3 regions of the Pseudomonas benzenivorans genome follow, and region 2 is predicted to be linked to each of the others. Evidence: predicted binding sites of a transcription regulator. Region 2 holds the regulator's gene; each other region holds the start of a gene.
The links. The regulator sigma-54, encoded in region 2, starts transcription at its own class of promoters, with help from an activator protein. The targets are predictions, from matches to a motif close to ANTGGCATNNANNTTGCTNT.
Positions count from the first base shown of each region.

Region 1: nirB (nitrite reductase large subunit NirB) is a predicted target of sigma-54. The motif match lies at 4,490-4,509, and genes of this name have one in related genera.
Region 3: KDW96_RS21275 (CmpA/NrtA family ABC transporter substrate-binding protein) is a predicted target of sigma-54. The motif match lies at 2,907-2,926, and genes of this name have one in related genera.

Region 1 is NZ_CP073346.1:4,559,794-4,566,454, forward strand. Features, by position in the region: gene KDW96_RS21185 (nitrate reductase) at 1-1,468, opposite strand, end outside; gene nirD (nitrite reductase small subunit NirD) at 1,564-1,890, opposite strand; gene nirB (nitrite reductase large subunit NirB) at 1,887-4,343, opposite strand; gene KDW96_RS21200 (bifunctional protein-serine/threonine kinase/phosphatase) at 4,637-6,304, opposite strand; gene KDW96_RS21205 (nitrate/nitrite transporter) at 6,383-6,661, opposite strand, start outside.
Region 2 is NZ_CP073346.1:3,546,749-3,553,409, reverse strand. Features, by position in the region: gene KDW96_RS16635 (KdsC family phosphatase) at 1-471, shown strand, start outside; gene lptC (LPS export ABC transporter periplasmic protein LptC) at 480-1,049, shown strand; gene lptA (lipopolysaccharide transport periplasmic protein LptA) at 1,036-1,578, shown strand; gene lptB (LPS export ABC transporter ATP-binding protein) at 1,581-2,306, shown strand; gene KDW96_RS16615 (RNA polymerase factor sigma-54) at 2,440-3,948, shown strand; gene hpf (ribosome hibernation-promoting factor, HPF/YfiA family) at 4,124-4,432, shown strand; gene ptsN (PTS IIA-like nitrogen regulatory protein PtsN) at 4,448-4,912, shown strand; gene rapZ (RNase adapter RapZ) at 4,924-5,781, shown strand; gene KDW96_RS16595 (HPr family phosphocarrier protein) at 5,794-6,066, shown strand; gene pmbA (metalloprotease PmbA) at 6,142-6,661, opposite strand, start outside.
Region 3 is NZ_CP073346.1:4,577,841-4,584,501, forward strand. Features, by position in the region: gene KDW96_RS21265 (pyridoxal phosphate-dependent decarboxylase family protein) at 1-809, opposite strand, end outside; gene KDW96_RS21270 (ANTAR domain-containing response regulator) at 978-1,556, opposite strand; gene KDW96_RS21275 (CmpA/NrtA family ABC transporter substrate-binding protein) at 1,578-2,795, opposite strand; gene acnB (bifunctional aconitate hydratase 2/2-methylisocitrate dehydratase) at 2,991-5,591, opposite strand; gene KDW96_RS21285 (DUF1289 domain-containing protein) at 5,999-6,463, shown strand; gene KDW96_RS21290 (universal stress protein) at 6,427-6,661, opposite strand, start outside.

The sequences.
Region 1 (6,661 bases), 1.0 Mb from region 2:
GGGCGAAATCCGTAGTGATCGCCCAGTCGGCCCGCGCCTGCCCGGGCGCCGGCACGGCAGGGCGCACATGGCTGAGCCGGCGTTCGGAGTTGGTCACCGTACCGTGCTTCTCGCCCCAGCTGGCGGCCGGCAGCAGCAGGTCGGCATAGCGACAGGTCTCGGTGGTGAAGAAGGCTTCCTGTACCACCACAAAAGGACAAGCGGCGAGGGCCTGGTGCACCTTGTTCTGGTCCGGCAGCGACTGCGCCGGGTTGGTGCAGGCGATCCACAGCGCCTTGATCTTGCCGGAGGCCACCGCGTCGAACAGCTCGATGGCGGTCAGCCCGGTGCTGTCTGGCAGACCGTCGACGCCCCAGTAGCCGGCGACCTCGGCGCGGTGCTCGGGGTTGGCGGCGTCGCGGTGGCCCGGCAGCAGGTTGGACAGGCTGCCGGTTTCGCGCCCGCCCATGGCGTTGGGTTGACCGGTGAGGGAGAAGGGGCCGGCACCGGGTTTGCCGATCTGCCCGGTGGCCAGGTGCAGGTTGATCAGCGCGCTGTTCTTCGCGCTGCCTGCGCTGGACTGGTTCAGACCCATGCACCACAGCGACAGGAACGAAGGCGCCCGGCCGATCAGTTCGGCGCAGGCCTGCAGCTGCTCCAGGGCGATGCCGCAGATGTCGGCGACATTGCCCGGCGTGTAGTCGCGCACCAGCTTCTTCAGGGCCTCGAAGCCCTCGGTGTGGGCCTCGATGAAGTCGCGGTCGATCCAGCCTTCCCAGAGGAGGATGTGCAGGATGCCGTGGAACAGCGCCACGTCGGTGCCCGGCAGGATGGCCAGGTGCAGGTCGGCCAGTTCGCAGGTGTCGGTGCGCCGCGGGTCGATGACGATGACCTTCATCTCCGGGCGCCTGGCCTTGGCTTCTTCCAGGCGGCGGAACAGCACCGGATGGGCATAGGCCATATTGCTGCCGGCGATCAGCACGCAGTCGCTCTGCTCGATGTCCTCGTAATTGCAGGGCGGCGCGTCGGCGCCCAGGCTGCGCTTGTAGCCGACCACCGCACTGGACATGCACAGGCGCGAGTTGGAGTCGAGGTTGTTGGTGCCGACCAGGGCCCGGGCCAGCTTGTTGAAGGCGTAGTAGTCCTCGGTCAGCAGCTGGCCGGAGACGTAGAAGGCCACGCTGTCCGGGCCGTGCTCGCGGATGGTCTCGGCGAACACGCTGGCGGCGTGGTCCAGGGCGCTGTCCCAGTCGGTTTGCGTACGCGCCAGGTCCTTGCCCAGGCGCAGCTCGGGATACAGGCCGCGGGCGTCGAGGTCGCCGGTCAGGTGCAGCGTCGAGCCCTTGCTGCACAGCTTGCCGAAGTTGGCCGGGTGGCTGGGATCGCCCTTGACGCCGAGAATCTTCTCGCCGTCGTGTTCGATCAGCACGCCACAGCCGACGCCGCAGTAGCAGCAGGTCGAGGCGGTGATCTGGTTGGTGCTGGCCATGGTTCGGGGCTCCTACAGGCGTGGGGTGGACGACGCTGTGCGGGTCCACCGGTAGGTGGCGGTGGAAACGCCCGCGGCGTAGTCCACCCTGTGGCTCACGCGCACTCTTTCGCGGCATTCAGGGCCAGCAGCACCCGGCCGTTCTCGACTTTCGCCTGGTGCCGGTGGGCGCAACCGACATCCGGGGCCACGGCTTCGCCGCTGGCCAGCTCGATCTGCCAGTTGTGCAGTGGGCAGGCCACGCGCTTGCCGTAGATCAGGCCCTGGGACAGCGGCCCGCCCTTGTGCGGGCAGCGGTCGTCGAGGGCGAAGACTTCATCTGCGGACGTCCGAAAGAGCGCGATGTCGCCTTTCGGGCCTTTGACGATGCGCGAGCCCAGTACGTTGATCTCTTCCAGGGCGCAGATATCCAGCCAGGTCATACGGAGGCCTCCTCGAGCTGCACGACGGTGATGCGGTCGAATTCTTTCTTCAGGTTCGGGGTTTCGATGCGCTCCTTCCACGGGTCCTGCTCGAAGGACAGCGCGTACTGCAGGCGGGCGTTGAGCGCCTTGCGGTTGTCGGCGTCCTCGATCACCGCCTTCTTGATGTGCTCCATGCCCACGCGCTGCAGGTAGTGCACGGTGCGCTCCAGGTAGAAGGCTTCCTCGCGATACAGCTGGAGGAAGGCGCCGTTGTACTCGCGTACTTCCTCGGCGGTCTTGAGCTTGACGAAGAACTCGGCGACCTCGGTCTTGATCCCGCCGTTGCCGCCGATGTACATCTCGAAACCCGAGTCCACACCGATGATGCCGACGTCCTTGATGCCGGCCTCGGCGCAGTTGCGCGGGCAGCCGGAGACCGCCAGCTTGACCTTGTGCGGCGACCACATGTTGAACAGGTCGTGCTCCAGGTCGATGCCCAGCTGGGTCGAGTTCTGCGTGCCGAAGCGGCAGAACTCGCTGCCCACACAGGTCTTCACGGTGCGGATGGACTTGCCGTAGGCGTGGCCGGAGGGCATGTCCAGCTCCTTCCACACCGCCGGCAGGTCGTCCTTCTTGATCCCCAGGAGGTCGATGCGCTGGCCGCCGGTGACCTTGACCATGGGCACCTGGTACTTGTCGGCCACGTCGGCGATGCGGCGCAGCTCGGAGGGGTTGGTCACCCCGCCCCACATGCGCGGCACCACCGAGTAGGTGCCGTCCTTCTGGATGTTGGCGTGGGCGCGCTCGTTGATCAGGCGCGACTGCGGGTCGTCCTTGGCCTCGCCAGGCCAGGTGGAGATCAGGTAGTAGTTCAGCGCCGGGCGGCAGGTGGCGCAGCCGTTCGGCGTGCTCCAGTTCATGAAGGCCATGGCGTCGGCCAGGCTGGTCAGGTGCTGCTCGCGGATGGTCTTGCGGATCTGCCCGTGGTTGAAGTCGCTGCAGCCGCAGATGGCTTTCTCGCTTTTGGGCTTCACATCCGCCGCGCCGCCGACGGTGCTGATCAGGATCTGCTCCACCAGGCCTGCGCAGGAGCCGCAGGAACTGGCGGCCTTGGTGTGCTTCTTGACCTCGTCGACCGAGAACAGGCCGTTCTCCTGGATGGCCTTGACGATACTGCCCTTGCATACGCCGTTGCAGCCGCACACCTCCATGCTGTCGGGCATGTTGGCGGTCTTGTCGGCGCCCTGGTGACCGACGTCGCCGATGGCGCCTTCGCCGAACATCAGGTGGTCGCGGATCTCGCCGACGTTGTGGTTCTCGCGGATCTGGCGGAAGTACCAGCCGCCGTCGGCGGTGTCGCCGTACAGGCAGGCGCCGACCAGCACGTCGTCCTTGATCACCAGCTTCTTGTACACGCCGCCGATGGGGTCGGAGAGGGTGATGGTCTCGGTGCCTTCGCCGCCCATGAATTCGCCGGCGGAGAACAGGTCGATGCCGGTGACCTTGAGCTTGGTCGAGGTGACCGAGCCCTGGTAGCGGGAGTAGCCGAGCTGGGCCAGGTGGTTGGCACAGACCTTGGCCTGCTCGAACAGCGGCGCCACCAGGCCGTAGGCGATGCCGCGGTGGCTGGCGCATTCGCCGATGGCGTAGACCCGCGGGTCGAAGGTCTGCAGGGTGTCGTTGACCAGGATGCCGCGGTTGCAGGCGATCCCGGCCTTCTCCGCCAGCTCGCTGTTGGGGCGGATGCCGGCGGCCATCACCACCAGGTCGGCGGGAATCACCTCGCCGTCCTTGAACTTCACCGCGCAGACCCGGCCCTCGCCGTTGTCCAGCAGTTCGGCGGTGTGCTTGGGCAGGAGGAACTTCAGGCCGCGGTCTTCCAGGGACTTCTGCAGCAGGTCGCCGGCGGTGCGGTCGAGCTGGCGCTCCAGCAGCCAGTCGCCGATATGCACCACGGTGACGTCCATGCCGCGCAGCTTGAGGCCGTTGGCCGCTTCCAGGCCGAGCAGGCCGCCGCCGATGACCACCGCGTGCTTATGGATCTTGGCGGTCTCCATCATCATCTGGGTGTCGGCGATGTCGCGGTAGCCGATCACCCCGTCCAGGTCCTTGCCGGGAATCGGCAGGATAAAGGGGTTGGAGCCGGTGGCGATAAGCAGACGGTCGTACCCGGCCTCGCTGCCGTCGTCGGCGATCACCTTGCGCGCCTTGCGGTCGATGTCGACCACCTTGCGCCCCAGCCGCAGGTCGATGCCGTTGTCGGCGTACCAGGCCAGGTCGTTGAGGACGATCTCCTCGAAGGTCTGCTCACCGGCCAGCACCGGCGAGAGCAGGATGCGGTTGTAGTTCGGGTGCGGCTCGGCACCGAATACCGTGATGTCGTACAGGTCCGGGGCGAGCTTGAGCAGCTCTTCGAGGGTTCTGACCCCGGCCATGCCGTTGCCGATCATCACCAGCTTGAGTTTCTTCATGGGTTCTCACCGTCACCATTAACCGGAAAACAAAAAAGGCGTCCCGCCAGCAAGCTAGCGAGGACGCCTTTGTCCAGGTCCCGTTCTCTCGGGAAGCGCGACCTTCCACGTTGAAGGTCGCGCCTTATTTAATTTGTACAAATGCTTTAGCAGGCTCTGTGCCAACTCCAGGAACTGCCCGACTCATGGGGCTTTCAGCGTTCTACGCGGCTGTCAGTAGCGGGGCTGGACTGCTGCCGGCGCACCTGATTAAGGCGAGTTGCGCCGTTATGGTGCATCTTTCGGTGGTTTGCCTAGCTGAGCAGCAGCACCAGCAGGACCAGGTTCAGCAGCAGGGAAACCAGGGCCACGGTGCGCCAGACCAGCAGCGGCTCGCGCTCCAGCAGCGGTCGGGGCCGGTTGCTGAGGGCCTGGCGGTCGCCCTGCTCCAGGACCAGCAGCCATTCCTCGGCGGTCTCGAAGCGCTGCTGCGGGTCGACGCTGACCGCACGGCTGAGGCTCTCGTCCAGCCAGCTGGGCAGGTCGGGGCGATAACGGCTGGCCGGGGTTGGGTTGGCGAAGCGCGGGTGCTGGAAGGCCTCTATCTCGCCATAGGGATAGTGGCCGGTAAGCAGGTGATAGAGGGTCACGCCGGCCGCGTAGAGGTCCTGGCTGGCGCTGGGCGGGCTGCCGGCGAAGGCTTCCGGGGCGATATAGCTGGGGGTGCCCGGCAGGCTGCCGGCCTCGTCGCGGGACAGCCCCGGGCAATAGGCCAGGCCGAAGTCGAGCACGCGCAGCTCGCCGTCATTGCCCCACAGCAGGTTCTCCGGCTTGATGTCGCGGTGCAGGATATTGCGCCGGTGCAGCAGGCCCACGGCCTTGATCAGGCGCGGGGCGATGTCCAGCCACTGTGGAAGGGGCAGCGGGCCGGACAGGCGCAGGTGCTCGGCCAGGGTCTGCCCGGCATATTCGCGCTGCACGTAATACAGGTGCTGACGCTGCGGCAGCGGGTGCACTTCGGCGAAGTGGCGACCGGCCACCCGGCGCAGGAACCACTCCTCCTGCAACAGCGCCGGGCCGGCCTGGGCCTCGTCGGCGCGGCTCGGCGGCAGGGTCTTGAGCAGCCAGCGTCGTGCCTGGCTGTCGCGCACCCGGTAGACCAGGGACTGGCGCGACTCGCCGAGCAGGCGTTCGACCTGCCAGTCCTCGAAGACCTGGCCCTCGCGCAGCCTGGGCGGCAGCGGCCAGTGGGCCAGCTGCGCCAAGGTATCGGCCAGGCCGCTCTGCGGCAGGCCGTCGACCCGCACCAGCAGGGCGCTGGCATTGTCCTGGCTGCCGGCCAGGTGGGCGGCGCTGACCAGCGCCTCGGCGGCCGCAGCCGGGTCCGGCTCTTCGTGCAGGATGCGCTGGATGCCGGTGTCACCGAGCACCGCCCAGACACCGTCGCTGACCAGCAGGAAACTCTCGCCCTGGCGCAGCTCGCCGTCCAGGTAGTCCACCACCAGGTGCTGGTCCAGGCCCAAGGCGCGCTTGAGCACATGCTGCATGCCTGGCTGCTCCCAAACATGGTCTTCGCTGAGGCGCTCGAGCTGCTGGCCGTGCCAGCGATAGGCGCGGCAGTCGCCGACATGCGCCAGGGTGAAGCGGCGGCCGCGCAGAACCAGGGCGCTGAGGGTGGTGAGCAGCGGCTGGCCGCCGCCATTGGCCAGCAACCAGCGGTTGTGGGCGACCAGCAGGCGATCCAGCGACTGCGCCACCGCCCAGGTTTCCGGGGTCGCGTAGTAGTCCAGGGCCAGGGCCTGCAGGGTCGCCCGGGCGGCCAGGCCGCCATCGGCGCATTGGCTGACACCGTCGGCCAGGGCGAACAGGTAGCCCTTGCTCGCCGCCAGGGCCGGCGCCGGCGTCACCACCCGCAGGGCGTCCTGGTTCTCTTCCCGGGGGCCGGTGGCGGTCGCTTCGCCGAAGCTCAGTTGCAGGGCCATCGGGCTCTCTCGTGTGCGGACAGGGGAAACGCAGAGGGGCGATCTGCATCGCCCTTGTATAGCACGGCGCTAGCCGCCTCAGACCCGCGCCGCGGTGACGGCGGCCGAACCCCAGGTGGTGCGCCAGCGCTGCTTCACGCCGTACAGGCCGAACCAGGCCAGCAGGCCGAGGCTGGCGAACAGCCACAGGGCCAGCTGGTAGTCGCCGGTGTGCTGCTTGATCGCGCCCAGCCCTGCGGCCAGGAGGAAGCCGCCAACCCCGCCGGCCATGCCGATCAGGCCGGTCATCACGCCGATTTCCTTGCGAAAGCGCTGCGGCACCAGCTGGAACACCGCACCGTTGCCGGCACCGAGGCC
Region 2 (6,661 bases):
GTCGACGGCGTACTCACCGACGGCAAGCTGTACTTCCTGGTCGACGGCAGCGAGTTCAAGACGTTCAACACCCTGGACGGCCACGGCATCAAGATGCTGATCGCCTCGGGCGTGCGCACCGCCATCATCACTGGGCGCACGACCCCGGTGGTCGAGCGCCGCGCGCAGAACCTCGGCATCCAGCACCTGTACCAGGGCCGCGAGGACAAACTGGCGGTGCTCGACGAGCTTCTCGGCGAACTCGGCCTAAGCTATGAACAGGTCGCCTACCTCGGCGACGACCTGCCGGACCTACCGGTAATACGCCGAGTCGGCCTGGGCATGGCCGTCGCCAGCGCCGACAGCTTCGTCCGCCAGCACGCCCACGGGGTGACCCAGGCCCGCGGCGGTGAAGGCGCGGCCCGCGAATTCTGCGAGCTGATCATGCGCGCCCAGGGCAGTCTCGACGCCGCCCAAGCCGCCTACCTGTAGAGCTCACTATGCTGCGTAAACTGCTGACACCGGTCCTGTTCACCCTCGCCGCCGCCCTGCTGGCCGCCGTCGGGTACTGGAATATCAACCCCGACAGCTTCTCGGACAGGCCGGCGGCGGTGGGCACGCCAAACGCCATCGACTTCTACGTGGTCAATGCCAACACCGTGCAGTATCAGGCCGACGGCAAACTGCACTACGAGATGACGGCCAGCAAGCTGGAGCACGTCCAGGCCAGCGACATCACCCTGCTGACCGAGCCGAACATGCACCTGTACCGCGGCAGCGCTTACCCTTGGAAGATTCGCAGCGCCCGGGGCGAGGTGGCCCCCGAAGGCAAGGAGGTCGAACTGATCGACCAGGTGCGGGTCGATCGTACCGACGCCAAGGGCCGCCCCACGATTCTCACCACCAGCCGCCTGACACTGTTCCCCGAGAAGGAATATGCGCAGACCCAGCAAGCCGTTAGAATCGATGCGGCGAACGGGGTGACCACGGCGCAAGGAATGAAAGCGTACTTGAATGACGGCAGGATGCTCCTGCTGTCCAACGTAAGAGGCCAGCATGAGGTTCGTTAAAACCCTCCCCCTTCTACTCAGTTTGAGCGCCGCGCTCGGAAGCGCCTGCGCCTGGGCGCTGCCATCCGACCGTGACCAGCCCATCCGCGTGCAAGCCGACAGCGCCGAGCTGGACGACAAGCAAGGCGTGGCCGTCTATCGCGGCGACGTCATCATCACTCAGGGCACGCTGAAGATCACCGGCGACACCGTGACCATCACCCAGAACGCCCAGGGCGATATCGAGATCTTCACGTCCGTCGGCAAGCCCGCCTACTACGAGCAGAAGCCGGCGGCCGACAAGCAGATCGTCAAGGCCTACGGCCTGACCATCCAGTATTTCGCCGCCAGCGAGCGCATCGTACTGATCGACCAGGCCAAGGTGATTCAGGAAGGCAACACCTTCGAAGGCGAGAAAATCGTCTATGACACCCAGCGCCAGATCGTCAACGCCGGGCGCGCCACCGGCACCAAGGTGTCCACGCCGCGCCCGCGCATCGACATGGTGATCCAGCCGAAGAACAAACCAGCCGACCAGCAGGCGCAGTAGCAATGGCCACTCTGAAAGCCCAACACCTGGCCAAGAGCTACAAGGGCCGCCAGGTCGTCCGCGACGTCAGCCTGAGCATCGACAGCGGGCAGATCGTCGGCCTGCTCGGCCCCAACGGTGCCGGCAAGACCACCTGTTTCTACATGATCGTCGGCCTGGTACGGGCCGACCAGGGCCGCGTGCTGATCGACGACCACGACGTCAGCCACCAGCCCATGCATGGCCGCGCTCGCGCCGGCATCGGCTACCTGCCCCAGGAAGCCTCGATCTTCCGCAAGCTCAGCGTGGCCGACAACATCATGGCCATCCTCGAGACCCGCAAGGAGCTGGACCGCGCCGCGCGTCGTGACGAGCTGGAGAACCTGCTGCAGGAGTTCCACATCAGCCATATCCGCGACAACCTCGGCATGAGCCTGTCCGGCGGTGAACGGCGCCGCGTGGAGATCGCCCGCGCGCTGGCCACCTCGCCCAAGTTCATTCTGCTCGACGAGCCCTTTGCCGGGGTCGACCCGATATCGGTCGGCGACATCAAGCAGATCATCCATCACCTCAAGGCCAAGGGCATCGGCGTGCTGATCACCGATCACAACGTGCGCGAAACCCTGGACATCTGCGAAACGGCGTACATCGTCAGCGACGGCCAACTGATCGCCGAAGGCGATGCCGCCGCCATCCTGGCCAACCAGATGGTCAAAGAGGTTTACCTGGGCCACGAGTTCCGCCTCTAGCTGCGGCTTTTCACCGCCGAACTGCAGCAAGAGCTAGGCAAAACACTCGGGGTCGGGCATATAATTTGCTTCCTAGTGGCGCCACGGCGCCCTGTAGTGGATCGCGCACAGACGCCGGTATAAAAGGTCTGCAATGAAACCATCGCTAGTCCTGAAGATGGGCCAGCAGCTGACGATGACCCCGCAGCTGCAACAGGCCATTCGCCTACTTCAACTGTCCACCCTGGATCTGCAACAGGAGATCCAGGAGGCCTTGGAGTCCAACCCGATGCTTGAGCGCCAGGAAGACGGCGACGACTTCGACAACTCCGACCCCATGGCCGATGGCGCCGACACCCCCACCCCGGCCACCAAGCAGGAAGAGCCCTACCAGGAGACCAGCTACCAGGAAACCTCGCAGACGGTGGACAACCTGGAAGATGGCGAGTGGAACGAGCGCATCCCCAACGAGCTGCCGGTCGACACCGCCTGGGAAGACGTCTACCAGACCAGCGCCAGCAGCCTGCCGAGCAACGACGACGACGAGTGGGACTTCACCACCCGCACCTCCAGCGGCGAGAGCCTGCAAAGCCACCTGCTCTGGCAGCTCAATCTGGCGCCGATGTCGGACAAGGATCGCCTGATCGCCGTCACCCTGATCGACTGCATCAACGAGCAGGGCTACCTGCAGGAGAGTCTCGAGGAAGTGCTCGAGGCCTTCGACCCGGAACTGGACATCGAGCTCGACGAAGTGGAGGCGGTACTGCACCGCATCCAGCAGTTCGAGCCGGCCGGCATCGCCGCCCGCGACCTGCGCGAGTGCCTGCTGTTGCAGCTGCGCCAACTGCCCGCCAAGACGCCCTGGCTGGCCGAAGCCCAGCGCCTGGCCGGCGACTACCTCGACCTGCTGGGCAACCGCGACTACAGCCAGCTGATGCGGCGCATGAAGCTCAAGGAAGACGAGCTGCGCCAGGTCATCGAGCTGATCCAGAGCCTCAACCCGCGACCCGGCTCGCAGATCCAGTCGGGGGAGCCGGAGTACGTGGTGCCGGACGTCATCGTGCGCAAGCACAACGAGCGCTGGCTGGTCGAACTCAACCAGGAAGCCATGCCCCGCCTGCGGGTCAATCCGCAGTATGCCGGCTTCGTCAAGCGCGCCGACTCCAGCGCCGACAACACCTTCATGCGCAATCAGCTGCAGGAAGCCCGCTGGTTCATCAAGAGCCTGCAGAGCCGCAACGAGACCCTGATGAAGGTCGCCACCCAGATCGTCGAGCATCAGCGCGGCTTCCTCGACTACGGCGACGAGGCGATGAAGCCGCTGGTGCTGCACGACATCGCCGAAGCGGTCGGCATGCACGAATCGACCATCTCGCGGGTCACCACGCAGAAGTTCATGCATACCCCGCGAGGCATCTACGAGCTGAAGTACTTCTTCTCCAGCCACGTCAGCACCGCCGAAGGCGGCGAATGCTCCTCGACCGCCATCCGCGCGATCATCAAGAAACTGGTGGCCGCGGAAAATGCAAAAAAGCCGTTGAGTGACAGCAAGATCGCTGGTTTACTGGAGGCACAGGGCATTCAAGTGGCCCGCCGCACGGTCGCCAAATACCGTGAATCCCTCGGTATAGCGCCCTCCAGTGAGCGCAAGCGGTTGATGTAAGGCGGCACTCAACGGAAGACAGGTCAACACACAACAGAGCACCGCTCGCTCCATGTCCACGCGCGGCCAAACCGGCTCGCGAGGGGAGCGAAGTGCCACAGTCTTCCACGCCAAGGTGTTCCCGCGGCAGGCTCCACAGCCTGCCTCTTACACACGGCAACAAGGAGAAAGCGGTATGCAAGTCAACATCAGTGGACATCAACTGGATGTGACCGACGCCCTACGCGACTACATCGACGAGAAACTCAATCGACTGGAGCGCCACTTCGACAAGATCACCAATGTGCAGGTCACCATGGAGGTCGAGAAGCTCAAGCAGAAAATCGAAGCGACCTTGCACATCGCCGGCGGCGAAGTGGTCGCCAACGCCGAACACGACGACATGTACGCAGCCATCGACCTGCTCACCGACAAACTCGACCGACAACTCATCAAGCACAAGGAAAAGCAGCTCGAACGCCAGCAGGGCGCCATGGCCCGCTGACCTCGCTCACCTCCTATGATCCGACTTGAAAATATCCTGACCCCCGGCCGTTCCCTGGTGAACGTGCCGGGCGGCAGTAAGAAACGCGTACTCGAACAGATTGCCAACCTGGTGGCGCGCGAGCTGCCCGACCTGGATGGACAGGACATTTTCGAGAGCCTGATCGCCCGCGAAAAGCTCGGCTCCACCGGTTTCGGCAACGGCATCGCCATTCCGCACTGCCGCCTACCCGGCTGCAGCGCCCCGATCAGCGCCCTGCTGCGGCTGGATGCAGCAGTCGACTTCGACGCCATCGACGGTGCCCCGGTCGACCTGTTGTTCGTCCTGCTGGTACCCGAGGCGGCGACCGACGAGCACCTGGAACTGCTACGCCAGATCGCCAGCATGCTTGACCGCAGCGACGTGCGCGAACGCCTGCGCCAGGCGCAAAGCAGCGAGTCCCTGTACCAGGTCGTGGTGGACGTGCAAAACAGCCGTTAGGACTTAGCCCCATGCGCTTGATCATCGTCAGCGGTCGCTCCGGCTCCGGCAAAAGCACCGCCCTCGATGTGCTCGAGGACAACGGCTTCTACTGCATCGACAACCTGCCCGCCGGCCTGCTGCCGGAGCTGGCGGAGCGCGCCCTGTTGCATACCGAGCTGCTGCACCCCCAGGTGGCGGTCTCCATCGACGCACGCAACCTGCCCAGCCAGCTCAAGCGTTTTCCCGAACTGCTCGACGAAGTGCGCGCCCGGCACATCCAGTGCAACGTGCTCTACCTGGATGCCGACGAGGAAACCCTGCTCAAGCGCTTCTCCGAGACCCGTCGACGCCACCCGCTGACCAGCGAGACCCGCTCGCTGGCCGAAGCCATTGCCGACGAGACCCAGCTGCTCGGGCCGATCATCGACCTGGCCGACCTGAAGATCGACACCACCCACCTCAACCTCTACCAGCTGCGCGACATGCTCAAGCTGCGCCTGCTCAATCAGCCGGAGCCGGGCACCGCCTTCCTGGTCGAGTCATTCGGCTTCAAACGCGGCATGCCGGTGGATGCCGACCTGGTCTTCGACGTGCGCTGCCTGCCCAATCCGTACTGGAAGCCGGACCTGCGCGACTACTCCGGGCTCGATCAGCCGGTCGTCGAGTACCTGTCCGCGCAAGCCGATGTCGAGGAGATGTACCAGGACATCCTCGCCTACCTGAACAAATGGCTGCCGCGCTTCGCCGCCAGCAATCGGGCCTACGTGACGGTCGCGGTCGGCTGCACCGGCGGCCATCACCGCTCGGTGTACCTGGCCAACCGCCTTGGCGAAACCCTGAAACCCATCCTGAAGAACGTCCAGGTTCGCCACCGCGACCTCAGCTAAGGAACCGCCGCGATGCCCTCCTGCGAAATCACCATCATCAACAAGCTGGGCCTGCACGCGCGCGCAGCGGCCAAGTTTGTCGGCGTGGCCGGGCGTTACCCCTGCAAGGTCAAGGTCGGTCGCGCGCCGGAAAGCCTGGTGGACGGCAAGAGCATCATGGCGGTGATGATGCTGGCCGCCGGCAAGGGCACACCGATCCACCTGCACACCGAAGGCGAGCAGGACCGCGACGCGCTCGAGGCGCTGGTCGCGCTGATCAACAACTACTTCGACGAAGGCGAATAACCTTCCGCCCATATAAAGGGGGCTGTCCGTCGCGGCGGACAGCCCCCTTTATCGTTGTGCAACCGTACCGAAGCGTCAGCTGCCGGCGACCGTCATCCGCTCGATCAGCACCGAGCCGGTGCGGATATTGCTGCGCAACTCCAGGTCGTTACCCACCGCGACGATCTGCCTGAACATGTCGCGCAGGTTGCCGGCGATGGTCACCTCCTGCACCGGGAACTGAATCTCGCCATTCTCCACCCAGTAACCGCCGGCGCCGCGCGAGTAGTCGCCGGTGACCAGATTGAGGCCGTGGCCCATCAACTCGGTAACCAGCAGGCCGCGTCCCATGCGCTTGAGCAGCGCCTGCTGATCCTCGTCGCCGTGACTGACGAACAGGTTGTGTACGCCACCGGCATTGGCCGTGCTGGGCATGCCCAGCTTGCGCCCGGAATAGGTGCCCAGCACATAGGACAGCAGCTCGCCGCCCTCGACGAAGGATTTGCCGTAGGTCGCCAGACCGTCACCGTCGAACGCCGCACTGCCCAGGGCGCGCGGGATGTGCGGGCGCTCGTCGAGCTTGAGCCACTCGGGGAACAGCTGCTGGCCCAAGGCG
Region 3 (6,661 bases), 1.0 Mb from region 2:
GAGGACGAGGCCCGGGCCCAGAGACCGAAGGCGCCATCGACGTGTACCCAGGCGCCCGCCGCCTTGGCCCTGGGGATCAGTTCGGCGAAGGGGTCGAACTCGCCGGTGTTCACCTCGCCGGCCTGCAGGCAGAGGATGGTCATGTCATCCAGCGCCGGCAGCTGCTGCGGATCGACCCGTCCTTCGCCATCGGTCGGCGCGACGATCAGCCGGTTCACGCCGAAACCGAGGATACGCAGGGCCTTCTTCACGGTGATGTGGCAGCTGGCGGAAACCACCACCCGCACTTCCGGGGCGCCGACCAGACCGTCGCCGTCGAAGTCCCAGCCCTTGCTGGCCAGCAGTTTGCGCCGGGCGGCGGACAGGCAGGCGAGGGTGCAGGCGGTGGCGCTGGTGCCGAAACCCACGGCGCTTTGCGTCGGCAGACCGAGCAGCTCACAGACCCAGCGACCGGCGATGCGCTCCAGGGTGTCGGCGGCCGGCGAGTTGTCGAACGATGAGGCGCACTGGTCCCAGGCCAGCACCATGCGCTCCGCCGCGGCGGCCGCGGGCAGGGTGGCGCCGATGACGAAGCCGAAATAGCGCGGGCCGTTGGAGGCGACGGTGGCCGGCGAGCCGATCTCGTCCAGGCGCCGCAGCACGTCTTCGGCCGCCATGCCGTGTTCCGGGGGCGCCTGCTCGAAGGCTTTCAGGTCGGCGATGGCGGCGGGCGTCGGGAATACCGGGCGGTTGGCAATGCCATCGAAGTAGCTGAGGGCGCGGCGATCGGCGTCGGCCAGAAGTTGGCGTTCTTCGCTGGGGCTGGTCATGCTGGCGGGTCTCGCTGTGGGTTGGACAAGGGCCTCCAGCTTAGCCAGTGCTATCGAGGTGCAGCAGGCACAATCGGCCGATGAAACGGACGTACAGCGCCCGCTACAGGCGGTACGAGGTCGCACACAGTTGCCTTTCGGCCAGTACAGTTGCGCGGCGGGCTGGGTTCAACCGCCGAGCATGTCGTGCATGGCGATGATCTGCTCGGCGACCTGGATCAGCTTCTGCTGGCGACTCATGGCCTGGCGGCGCATGAGGGTGTAGGCCTCCTCCTCATTGCAGCTCTTCATCTTCATCAGCAGGCCCTTGGCCAGTTCGATGCGCTTGCGCTCGGCCAGCTGGGCGTCGCGCGCCTGCAATTGCGCGCGCAGGGCCTGATCGCTCTCGAAGCGGGCCATGGCCACGTCGAGAATCGGCTGCAGGCGCTCGGCCGCGATGCCTTCGACGATGTAGGCGCTGACCCCGGACTGGATGGCCTGGCGCATGACCTTGGGGTCGTGCTCGTCGGTGAACATGACGATGGGTCGAGGCTGGTCACGGCTGACCAGCACCACCTGCTCCATGACGTCGCGGCCGGGCGATTCGCTGTCGATCAGGATGACGTCGGGACGGACCGCCTCGACCCGCTCGGGCAGGTCGATGGTCAGGCCGGACTCGTCGATCACCTCGAAGCCGGCTTCGATCAGGGCGGCCCTGAGTCGGCCAACCTTTTTCGGTGTGTCGTTGATCAGGAGAATGCGCAGCATGGTGGTGTCGGTTCCGCGGGGTCAGAGGGCTGAGGTCAGGCTGGCATCGGCCAGGGCGTGCAGGGCGAAGCTGCGGGCGTAGCCGGCGGGGTCGGAGCCATCCCAGACCTTGCCGTCGAGAAGCGTGGCGCTGCGCAGCGGCGACGCCGGCACGACGATGGCCAGCGCCGCGGCCGCCTCCTGATACAGCTTGAGCTGCTGGACCTGGCGGGCCACCTCGAAGTAGTCCGGGTCCTCGCGCAGCAGGCCCCAGCGCCGGAACTGGGTCATGAACCAGAGGCCGTCGGACAGGTAGGGCATGTTCACCTGGCCCCCGTCGAAGAAGCGCAGCCGATGGGCATCCAGCCAGGCATGGCCGTTGCCATCCTCGTACTGCCCGAGCAGGCGCGGCTGGATGGCGTTCAGCGGTGCGTCCAGGTATTCGCGAGCGCTGATCAGCTGTGCCGTGCTGCGCCTGTTGTCGTCGCTCTGGTCGATGAAGCGGCTGGCTTCCAGCACCGCCATCACCAGGGCGCGGGCGGTGTTCGGGTAGGCGTCGACGAACGCCTGGGTGCAACCCAGGACCTTTTCCGGATGATCCGCCCAGATCGACTGGCTGGTGGCCAGGGTAAAGCCCTTTCTTTCGGCGATCGCCTGGGCGCCCCAGGGTTCGCCGGCGCAGAAGCCGTCGATGCGCCCGGCCCGCAGGTGGGCGACCATCTGCGACGGGGGGACGACCAGGGTGCGCACATCCTCGAGGGGGTGAATGCCCTGGCTGGCCAGCCAGTAGTAGAGCCACAGGGCATGGGTGCCGGTGGGGAAGGTCTGTGCCAGGGTGAGCTTTGCACCCTTTCCGTGCACCCGTGCGCGCAGCGCTTCAGGATGGGTCACCCCGGCCGCTTGCAGAGGCTGCGAGAGGTTGATGCTCTGGCCGTTCTGCGACAGCCCCATGAGCACCGCCATGTCCACCGGCGGCGTGCCGCCGATGCCCAGGTGCACGGCATAGAGCAGGCCGTAGAGGCCCTGGGCCGCGTGCAGCTCGCCGCTGAGCAGCTTGTCGCGCAGGGTTGCCCAGGAGGCCTGGCGTTGCAGGTTGAGGGTCAGGCCATAGGGCTGGGCGAAGCCCTGGGTGGCGGCAACGATCAGCGAGGCCGAGTCGGTGAGCGCCATGAAGCCGAGGTTCAGGGCGCTCTTTTCCGGGGCATCACTGCCATTGACCCAGGCCAGGGCGTCGTCACGGGGTACAGCGTGTTCGCTCATCGCGCATTCCTTTCTCAACACCTCGGGTCGCCTGCGCTGCGCACAGCCAGCGGAACGACGCCCTTGCCATAAGGCCGACTGCCGCGTTGGCGCGGGCCTGTTTAGTGTGTTTAAGCAAGCGATATGCCACGGCCACGGAATGTCGCCCATAAAAAAGCCCCGCACGGGGCGGGGCTCTTTCGACGCGGGTAACGCTTAGGCTTGAACGACCGGGATCTGGGCGTTGGCAGCGGCTTCGCGGAACTCGGCGATCTGGTCGAAGCTCAGGTAGCGGTAGACGTCCGCCGCCATGCTGTCGATGTCCTTGGCGTAGACCATGTACTCCTCGACCGTCGGCAGCTTGCCGGTGATCGCGGCGACCGCTGCCAGTTCGGCAGAGGCCAGGTACACGTTGGCGCCATCGCCCAGACGGTTGGGGAAGTTGCGGGTCGAGGTCGAGACCACGGTGGAGTTGGCGGCGACCCGTGCCTGGTTACCCATGCACAGCGAGCAGCCCGGCATTTCCATGCGTGCACCGGCCTTGCCGTAGATGCCGTAGTAGCCTTCCTCGGTCAGCTGGTGGGCATCCATCTTGGTCGGCGGCGACAGCCACAGACGGGTCGGAATGCCGCCCTTGACCTTGTCCAGCAGCTTGCCGGCGGCGCGGAAGTGACCGATGTTGGTCATGCACGAACCGATGAACACCTCGTCGATCTTCTCGCCCTGAACGCTGGACAGCAGACGGGCGTCGTCCGGATCGTTCGGTGCGCAGAGCACCGGCTCCTTCAGCTCGCTCAGGTCGATCTCGATGACTTCGGCGTACTCGGCGTCGGCATCGGCGCTCATCAGCTCCGGGTTGGCCAGCCAGGCTTCCATGGCCTGGGCGCGGCGTTCCATGGTGCGGGCATCGCCGTAGCCTTCGCTGATCATCCAGCGCAGCAGGGTGATGTTCGACTTCAGGTACTCGGCGATGGCCTTTTCCGGCAGCTTGATGGTGCAACCGGCGGCCGAACGCTCGGCGGAGGCGTCGGACAGTTCGAACGCCTGCTCGACGGTCAGTTCGTCGAGACCTTCGATCTCCAGGATGCGGCCGGAAAAGGCGTTCTTCTTGCCCTTCTTCTCGACGGTCAGCAGGCCCTTCTGGATGGCGTAGTAGGGGATGGCATGGACCAGGTCACGCAGGGTGATCCCGGGCTGCATCTTGCCCTTGAAACGCACCAGGATGGATTCCGGCATGTCCAGCGGCATGACGCCGGTGGCGGCGGCGAAGGCCACCAGGCCGGAACCGGCCGGGAAGCTGATGCCCATCGGGAAGCGGGTGTGCGAGTCGCCGCCGGTGCCGACGGTGTCCGGCAGCAGCATGCGGTTCAGCCAGCTGTGGATGATGCCGTCGCCCGGACGCAGGGACACGCCGCCGCGGGTGCGGATGAAGTCCGGCAGGGTGTGGTGGGTGGTGACGTCGATCGGCTTCGGATAGGCCGCGGTGTGGCAGAAGGACTGCATCACCAGGTCGGCGGAGAAGCCCAGGCAAGCCAGGTCCTTCAGCTCGTCGCGGGTCATGGGACCTGTGGTGTCCTGGGAGCCGACGGTGGTCATCTTCGGCTCGCAGTAGGTGCCCGGACGCACGCCGGTCACGCCGCAGGCCTTGCCGACCATCTTCTGCGCCAGGGTGAAACCCTTGCCGCTGTCAACCGGCTGCTCCGGCTTCTTGAACAGGTCGGAAGAACCCAGACCCAGTTCGGCGCGGGCCTTCTCGGTCAGGCCGCGGCCGACGATCAGCGGGATACGGCCGCCAGCGCGGACTTCGTCGAGCAGCACCGGGGTCTTCAGTTCGAAGGTGGTGATGACCTCTTCGCTGCCGTGCTTGCAGACCTTGCCGGCATAGGGGTAGACGTCGATCACGTCGCCCATGTTGAGGTTCGACACGTCGAACTCGATCGGCAGGGCGCCGGCGTCTTCCATGGTGTTGTAGAAGATCGGGGCGATCTTGGAGCCGAAGCAGAAGCCACCGGCGCGCTTGTTCGGAACAAAGGGGATGTCGTCGCCGAAGAACCACAGCACCGAGTTGGTGGCGGACTTGCGCGAGGAACCGGTGCCGACCACGTCGCCGACGTAGGCGACCGGGAAGCCCTTGGCCTTGACCGCTTCGATCTGCTTGAGCGGACCGATGGCGCCTTGCTGCTCGGGCTCGATGCCGTCGCGGGCCATCTTCAGCATGGCCAGGGCGTGCAGCGGGATGTCCGGACGCGACCAGGCGTCGGGCGCCGGGGACAGGTCATCGGTGTTGGTTTCGCCGGGGACCTTGAACACGGTCAGGCTGTATTTCTCGGCGATCGCCGGGCGCTTGGTGAACCACTCGCCATCGGCCCAGGACTGCAGCACGGCCTTGGCGTGGGCGTTGCCGGCCTTGGCTTGTTCGGCGACGTCGTGGAAGGCGTCGAACATCAGCAGGGTGTGCTTCAGTTGCTCGGCGGCGACGCTGGCCAACTCGGCGTCATCCAGCAACTCGACCAGGGTGGCGATGTTGTAGCCGCCCTGCATGGTGCCGAGCAGTTCGACGGCGCGCTGCTTGTTGATCAGCGGGGAGGTGGCTTCGCCCTTGGCCACGGCAGAGAGGAACCCGGCCTTGACGTAGGCGGCTTCGTCGACGCCTGGCGGCACGCGGTTGGTGATCAGGTCAACGAGGAATTCTTCTTCGCCAGCCGGCGGGTTTTTCAGCAGCTCGACCAGGCCTGCGGTTTGTTCGGCGTTCAGCGGCTGGGGCACGATACCCTGAGCGGCACGCTCTGCTACGTGGTTGCGATAGGCTTCAAGCACAGTTATTACCCTCATCAGTGGTCCCAAAGGGTTGTCCGGGACGCGTATCCAGAAAACACCGAATCAAGCGCTTCGTGGCTTTTTGAGCCGCTCGGCCGAGATTTCAGGGATTCCTTCCAGAAGCTGCTTTCAAAGTTTTACGCCGGCAGGACGGGGTAGATGAGGGCTGGCGCAGACGCTTGAAGGGGGGTTCAAGAGCCGGCGCCAACATCGTACCTGCAGGATCGACTGTGCTCGTGACGCTTTGAAAACAGCTTCCAACGGACATTGGCGCCTATAAAAGGCGCGCCGATACTACTGCAAAGCGCGGGCAAAGTTAAGCGATTGCCGTCGGCCGGATGGGGATGATCTGGCTTGGACAAAGGGCTAAGATGCCAGGCCGTTTCGCCTTCGACGCCGTTCTCGCCATGTCCAATCACCGCATCAAGACCCCCTGTGTAGGCCTGTGTTCGACCGTCTACGGTGACCTGGTGTGCCGCGGGTGCAAGCGCTTCCACCACGAGGTGATCCAGTGGAATGGCTACAGCGAGGAGGAAAAGCAGGCGGTCTGGCGGCGCCTGGAGCTGCTGCTGGAGCAGGTGATGGTGGCCAAGCTGGAAGTCTTCGATGAAGATCGCCTGCGTACGCAGCTGGAGCAGCGCCAGGTCCGCTTCGTGGCGCAGCAGTCGCCCTACTGCTGGGCGTACCAGTTGATTGCCCGTGGCGCACGGGTGATCAACCAGCTCGAGGCCTACGGCATCGTGCTGCTGCCGGAATTCCGCGACTGGGCCCTGCCCGAGCTGCGTGATGCCATCGACCGCGAGTTCTTCCTGTTGTCCGAAGCACACTACGGCCGCTATATCGCGCCCAGGTTTCTCCACGACACCAGATAGTCGTCGGCAATTCTCTGCAGGCGCTCGGCGTCGCCGGTTTGCCTGGGGCTGGCCTGCCGTTCCTGGTCCTGCCGACCCTCCAGGGGTTCGAGCAGGTGCACCGCCGGGTCGTGAGGCTTGAGCACCAGCACGTCGCTGTCGACCCGGTCGAGCACGGCCTCGGCCGTGTTGCCGATCAGCGCGCCCGACAGGCCCGTG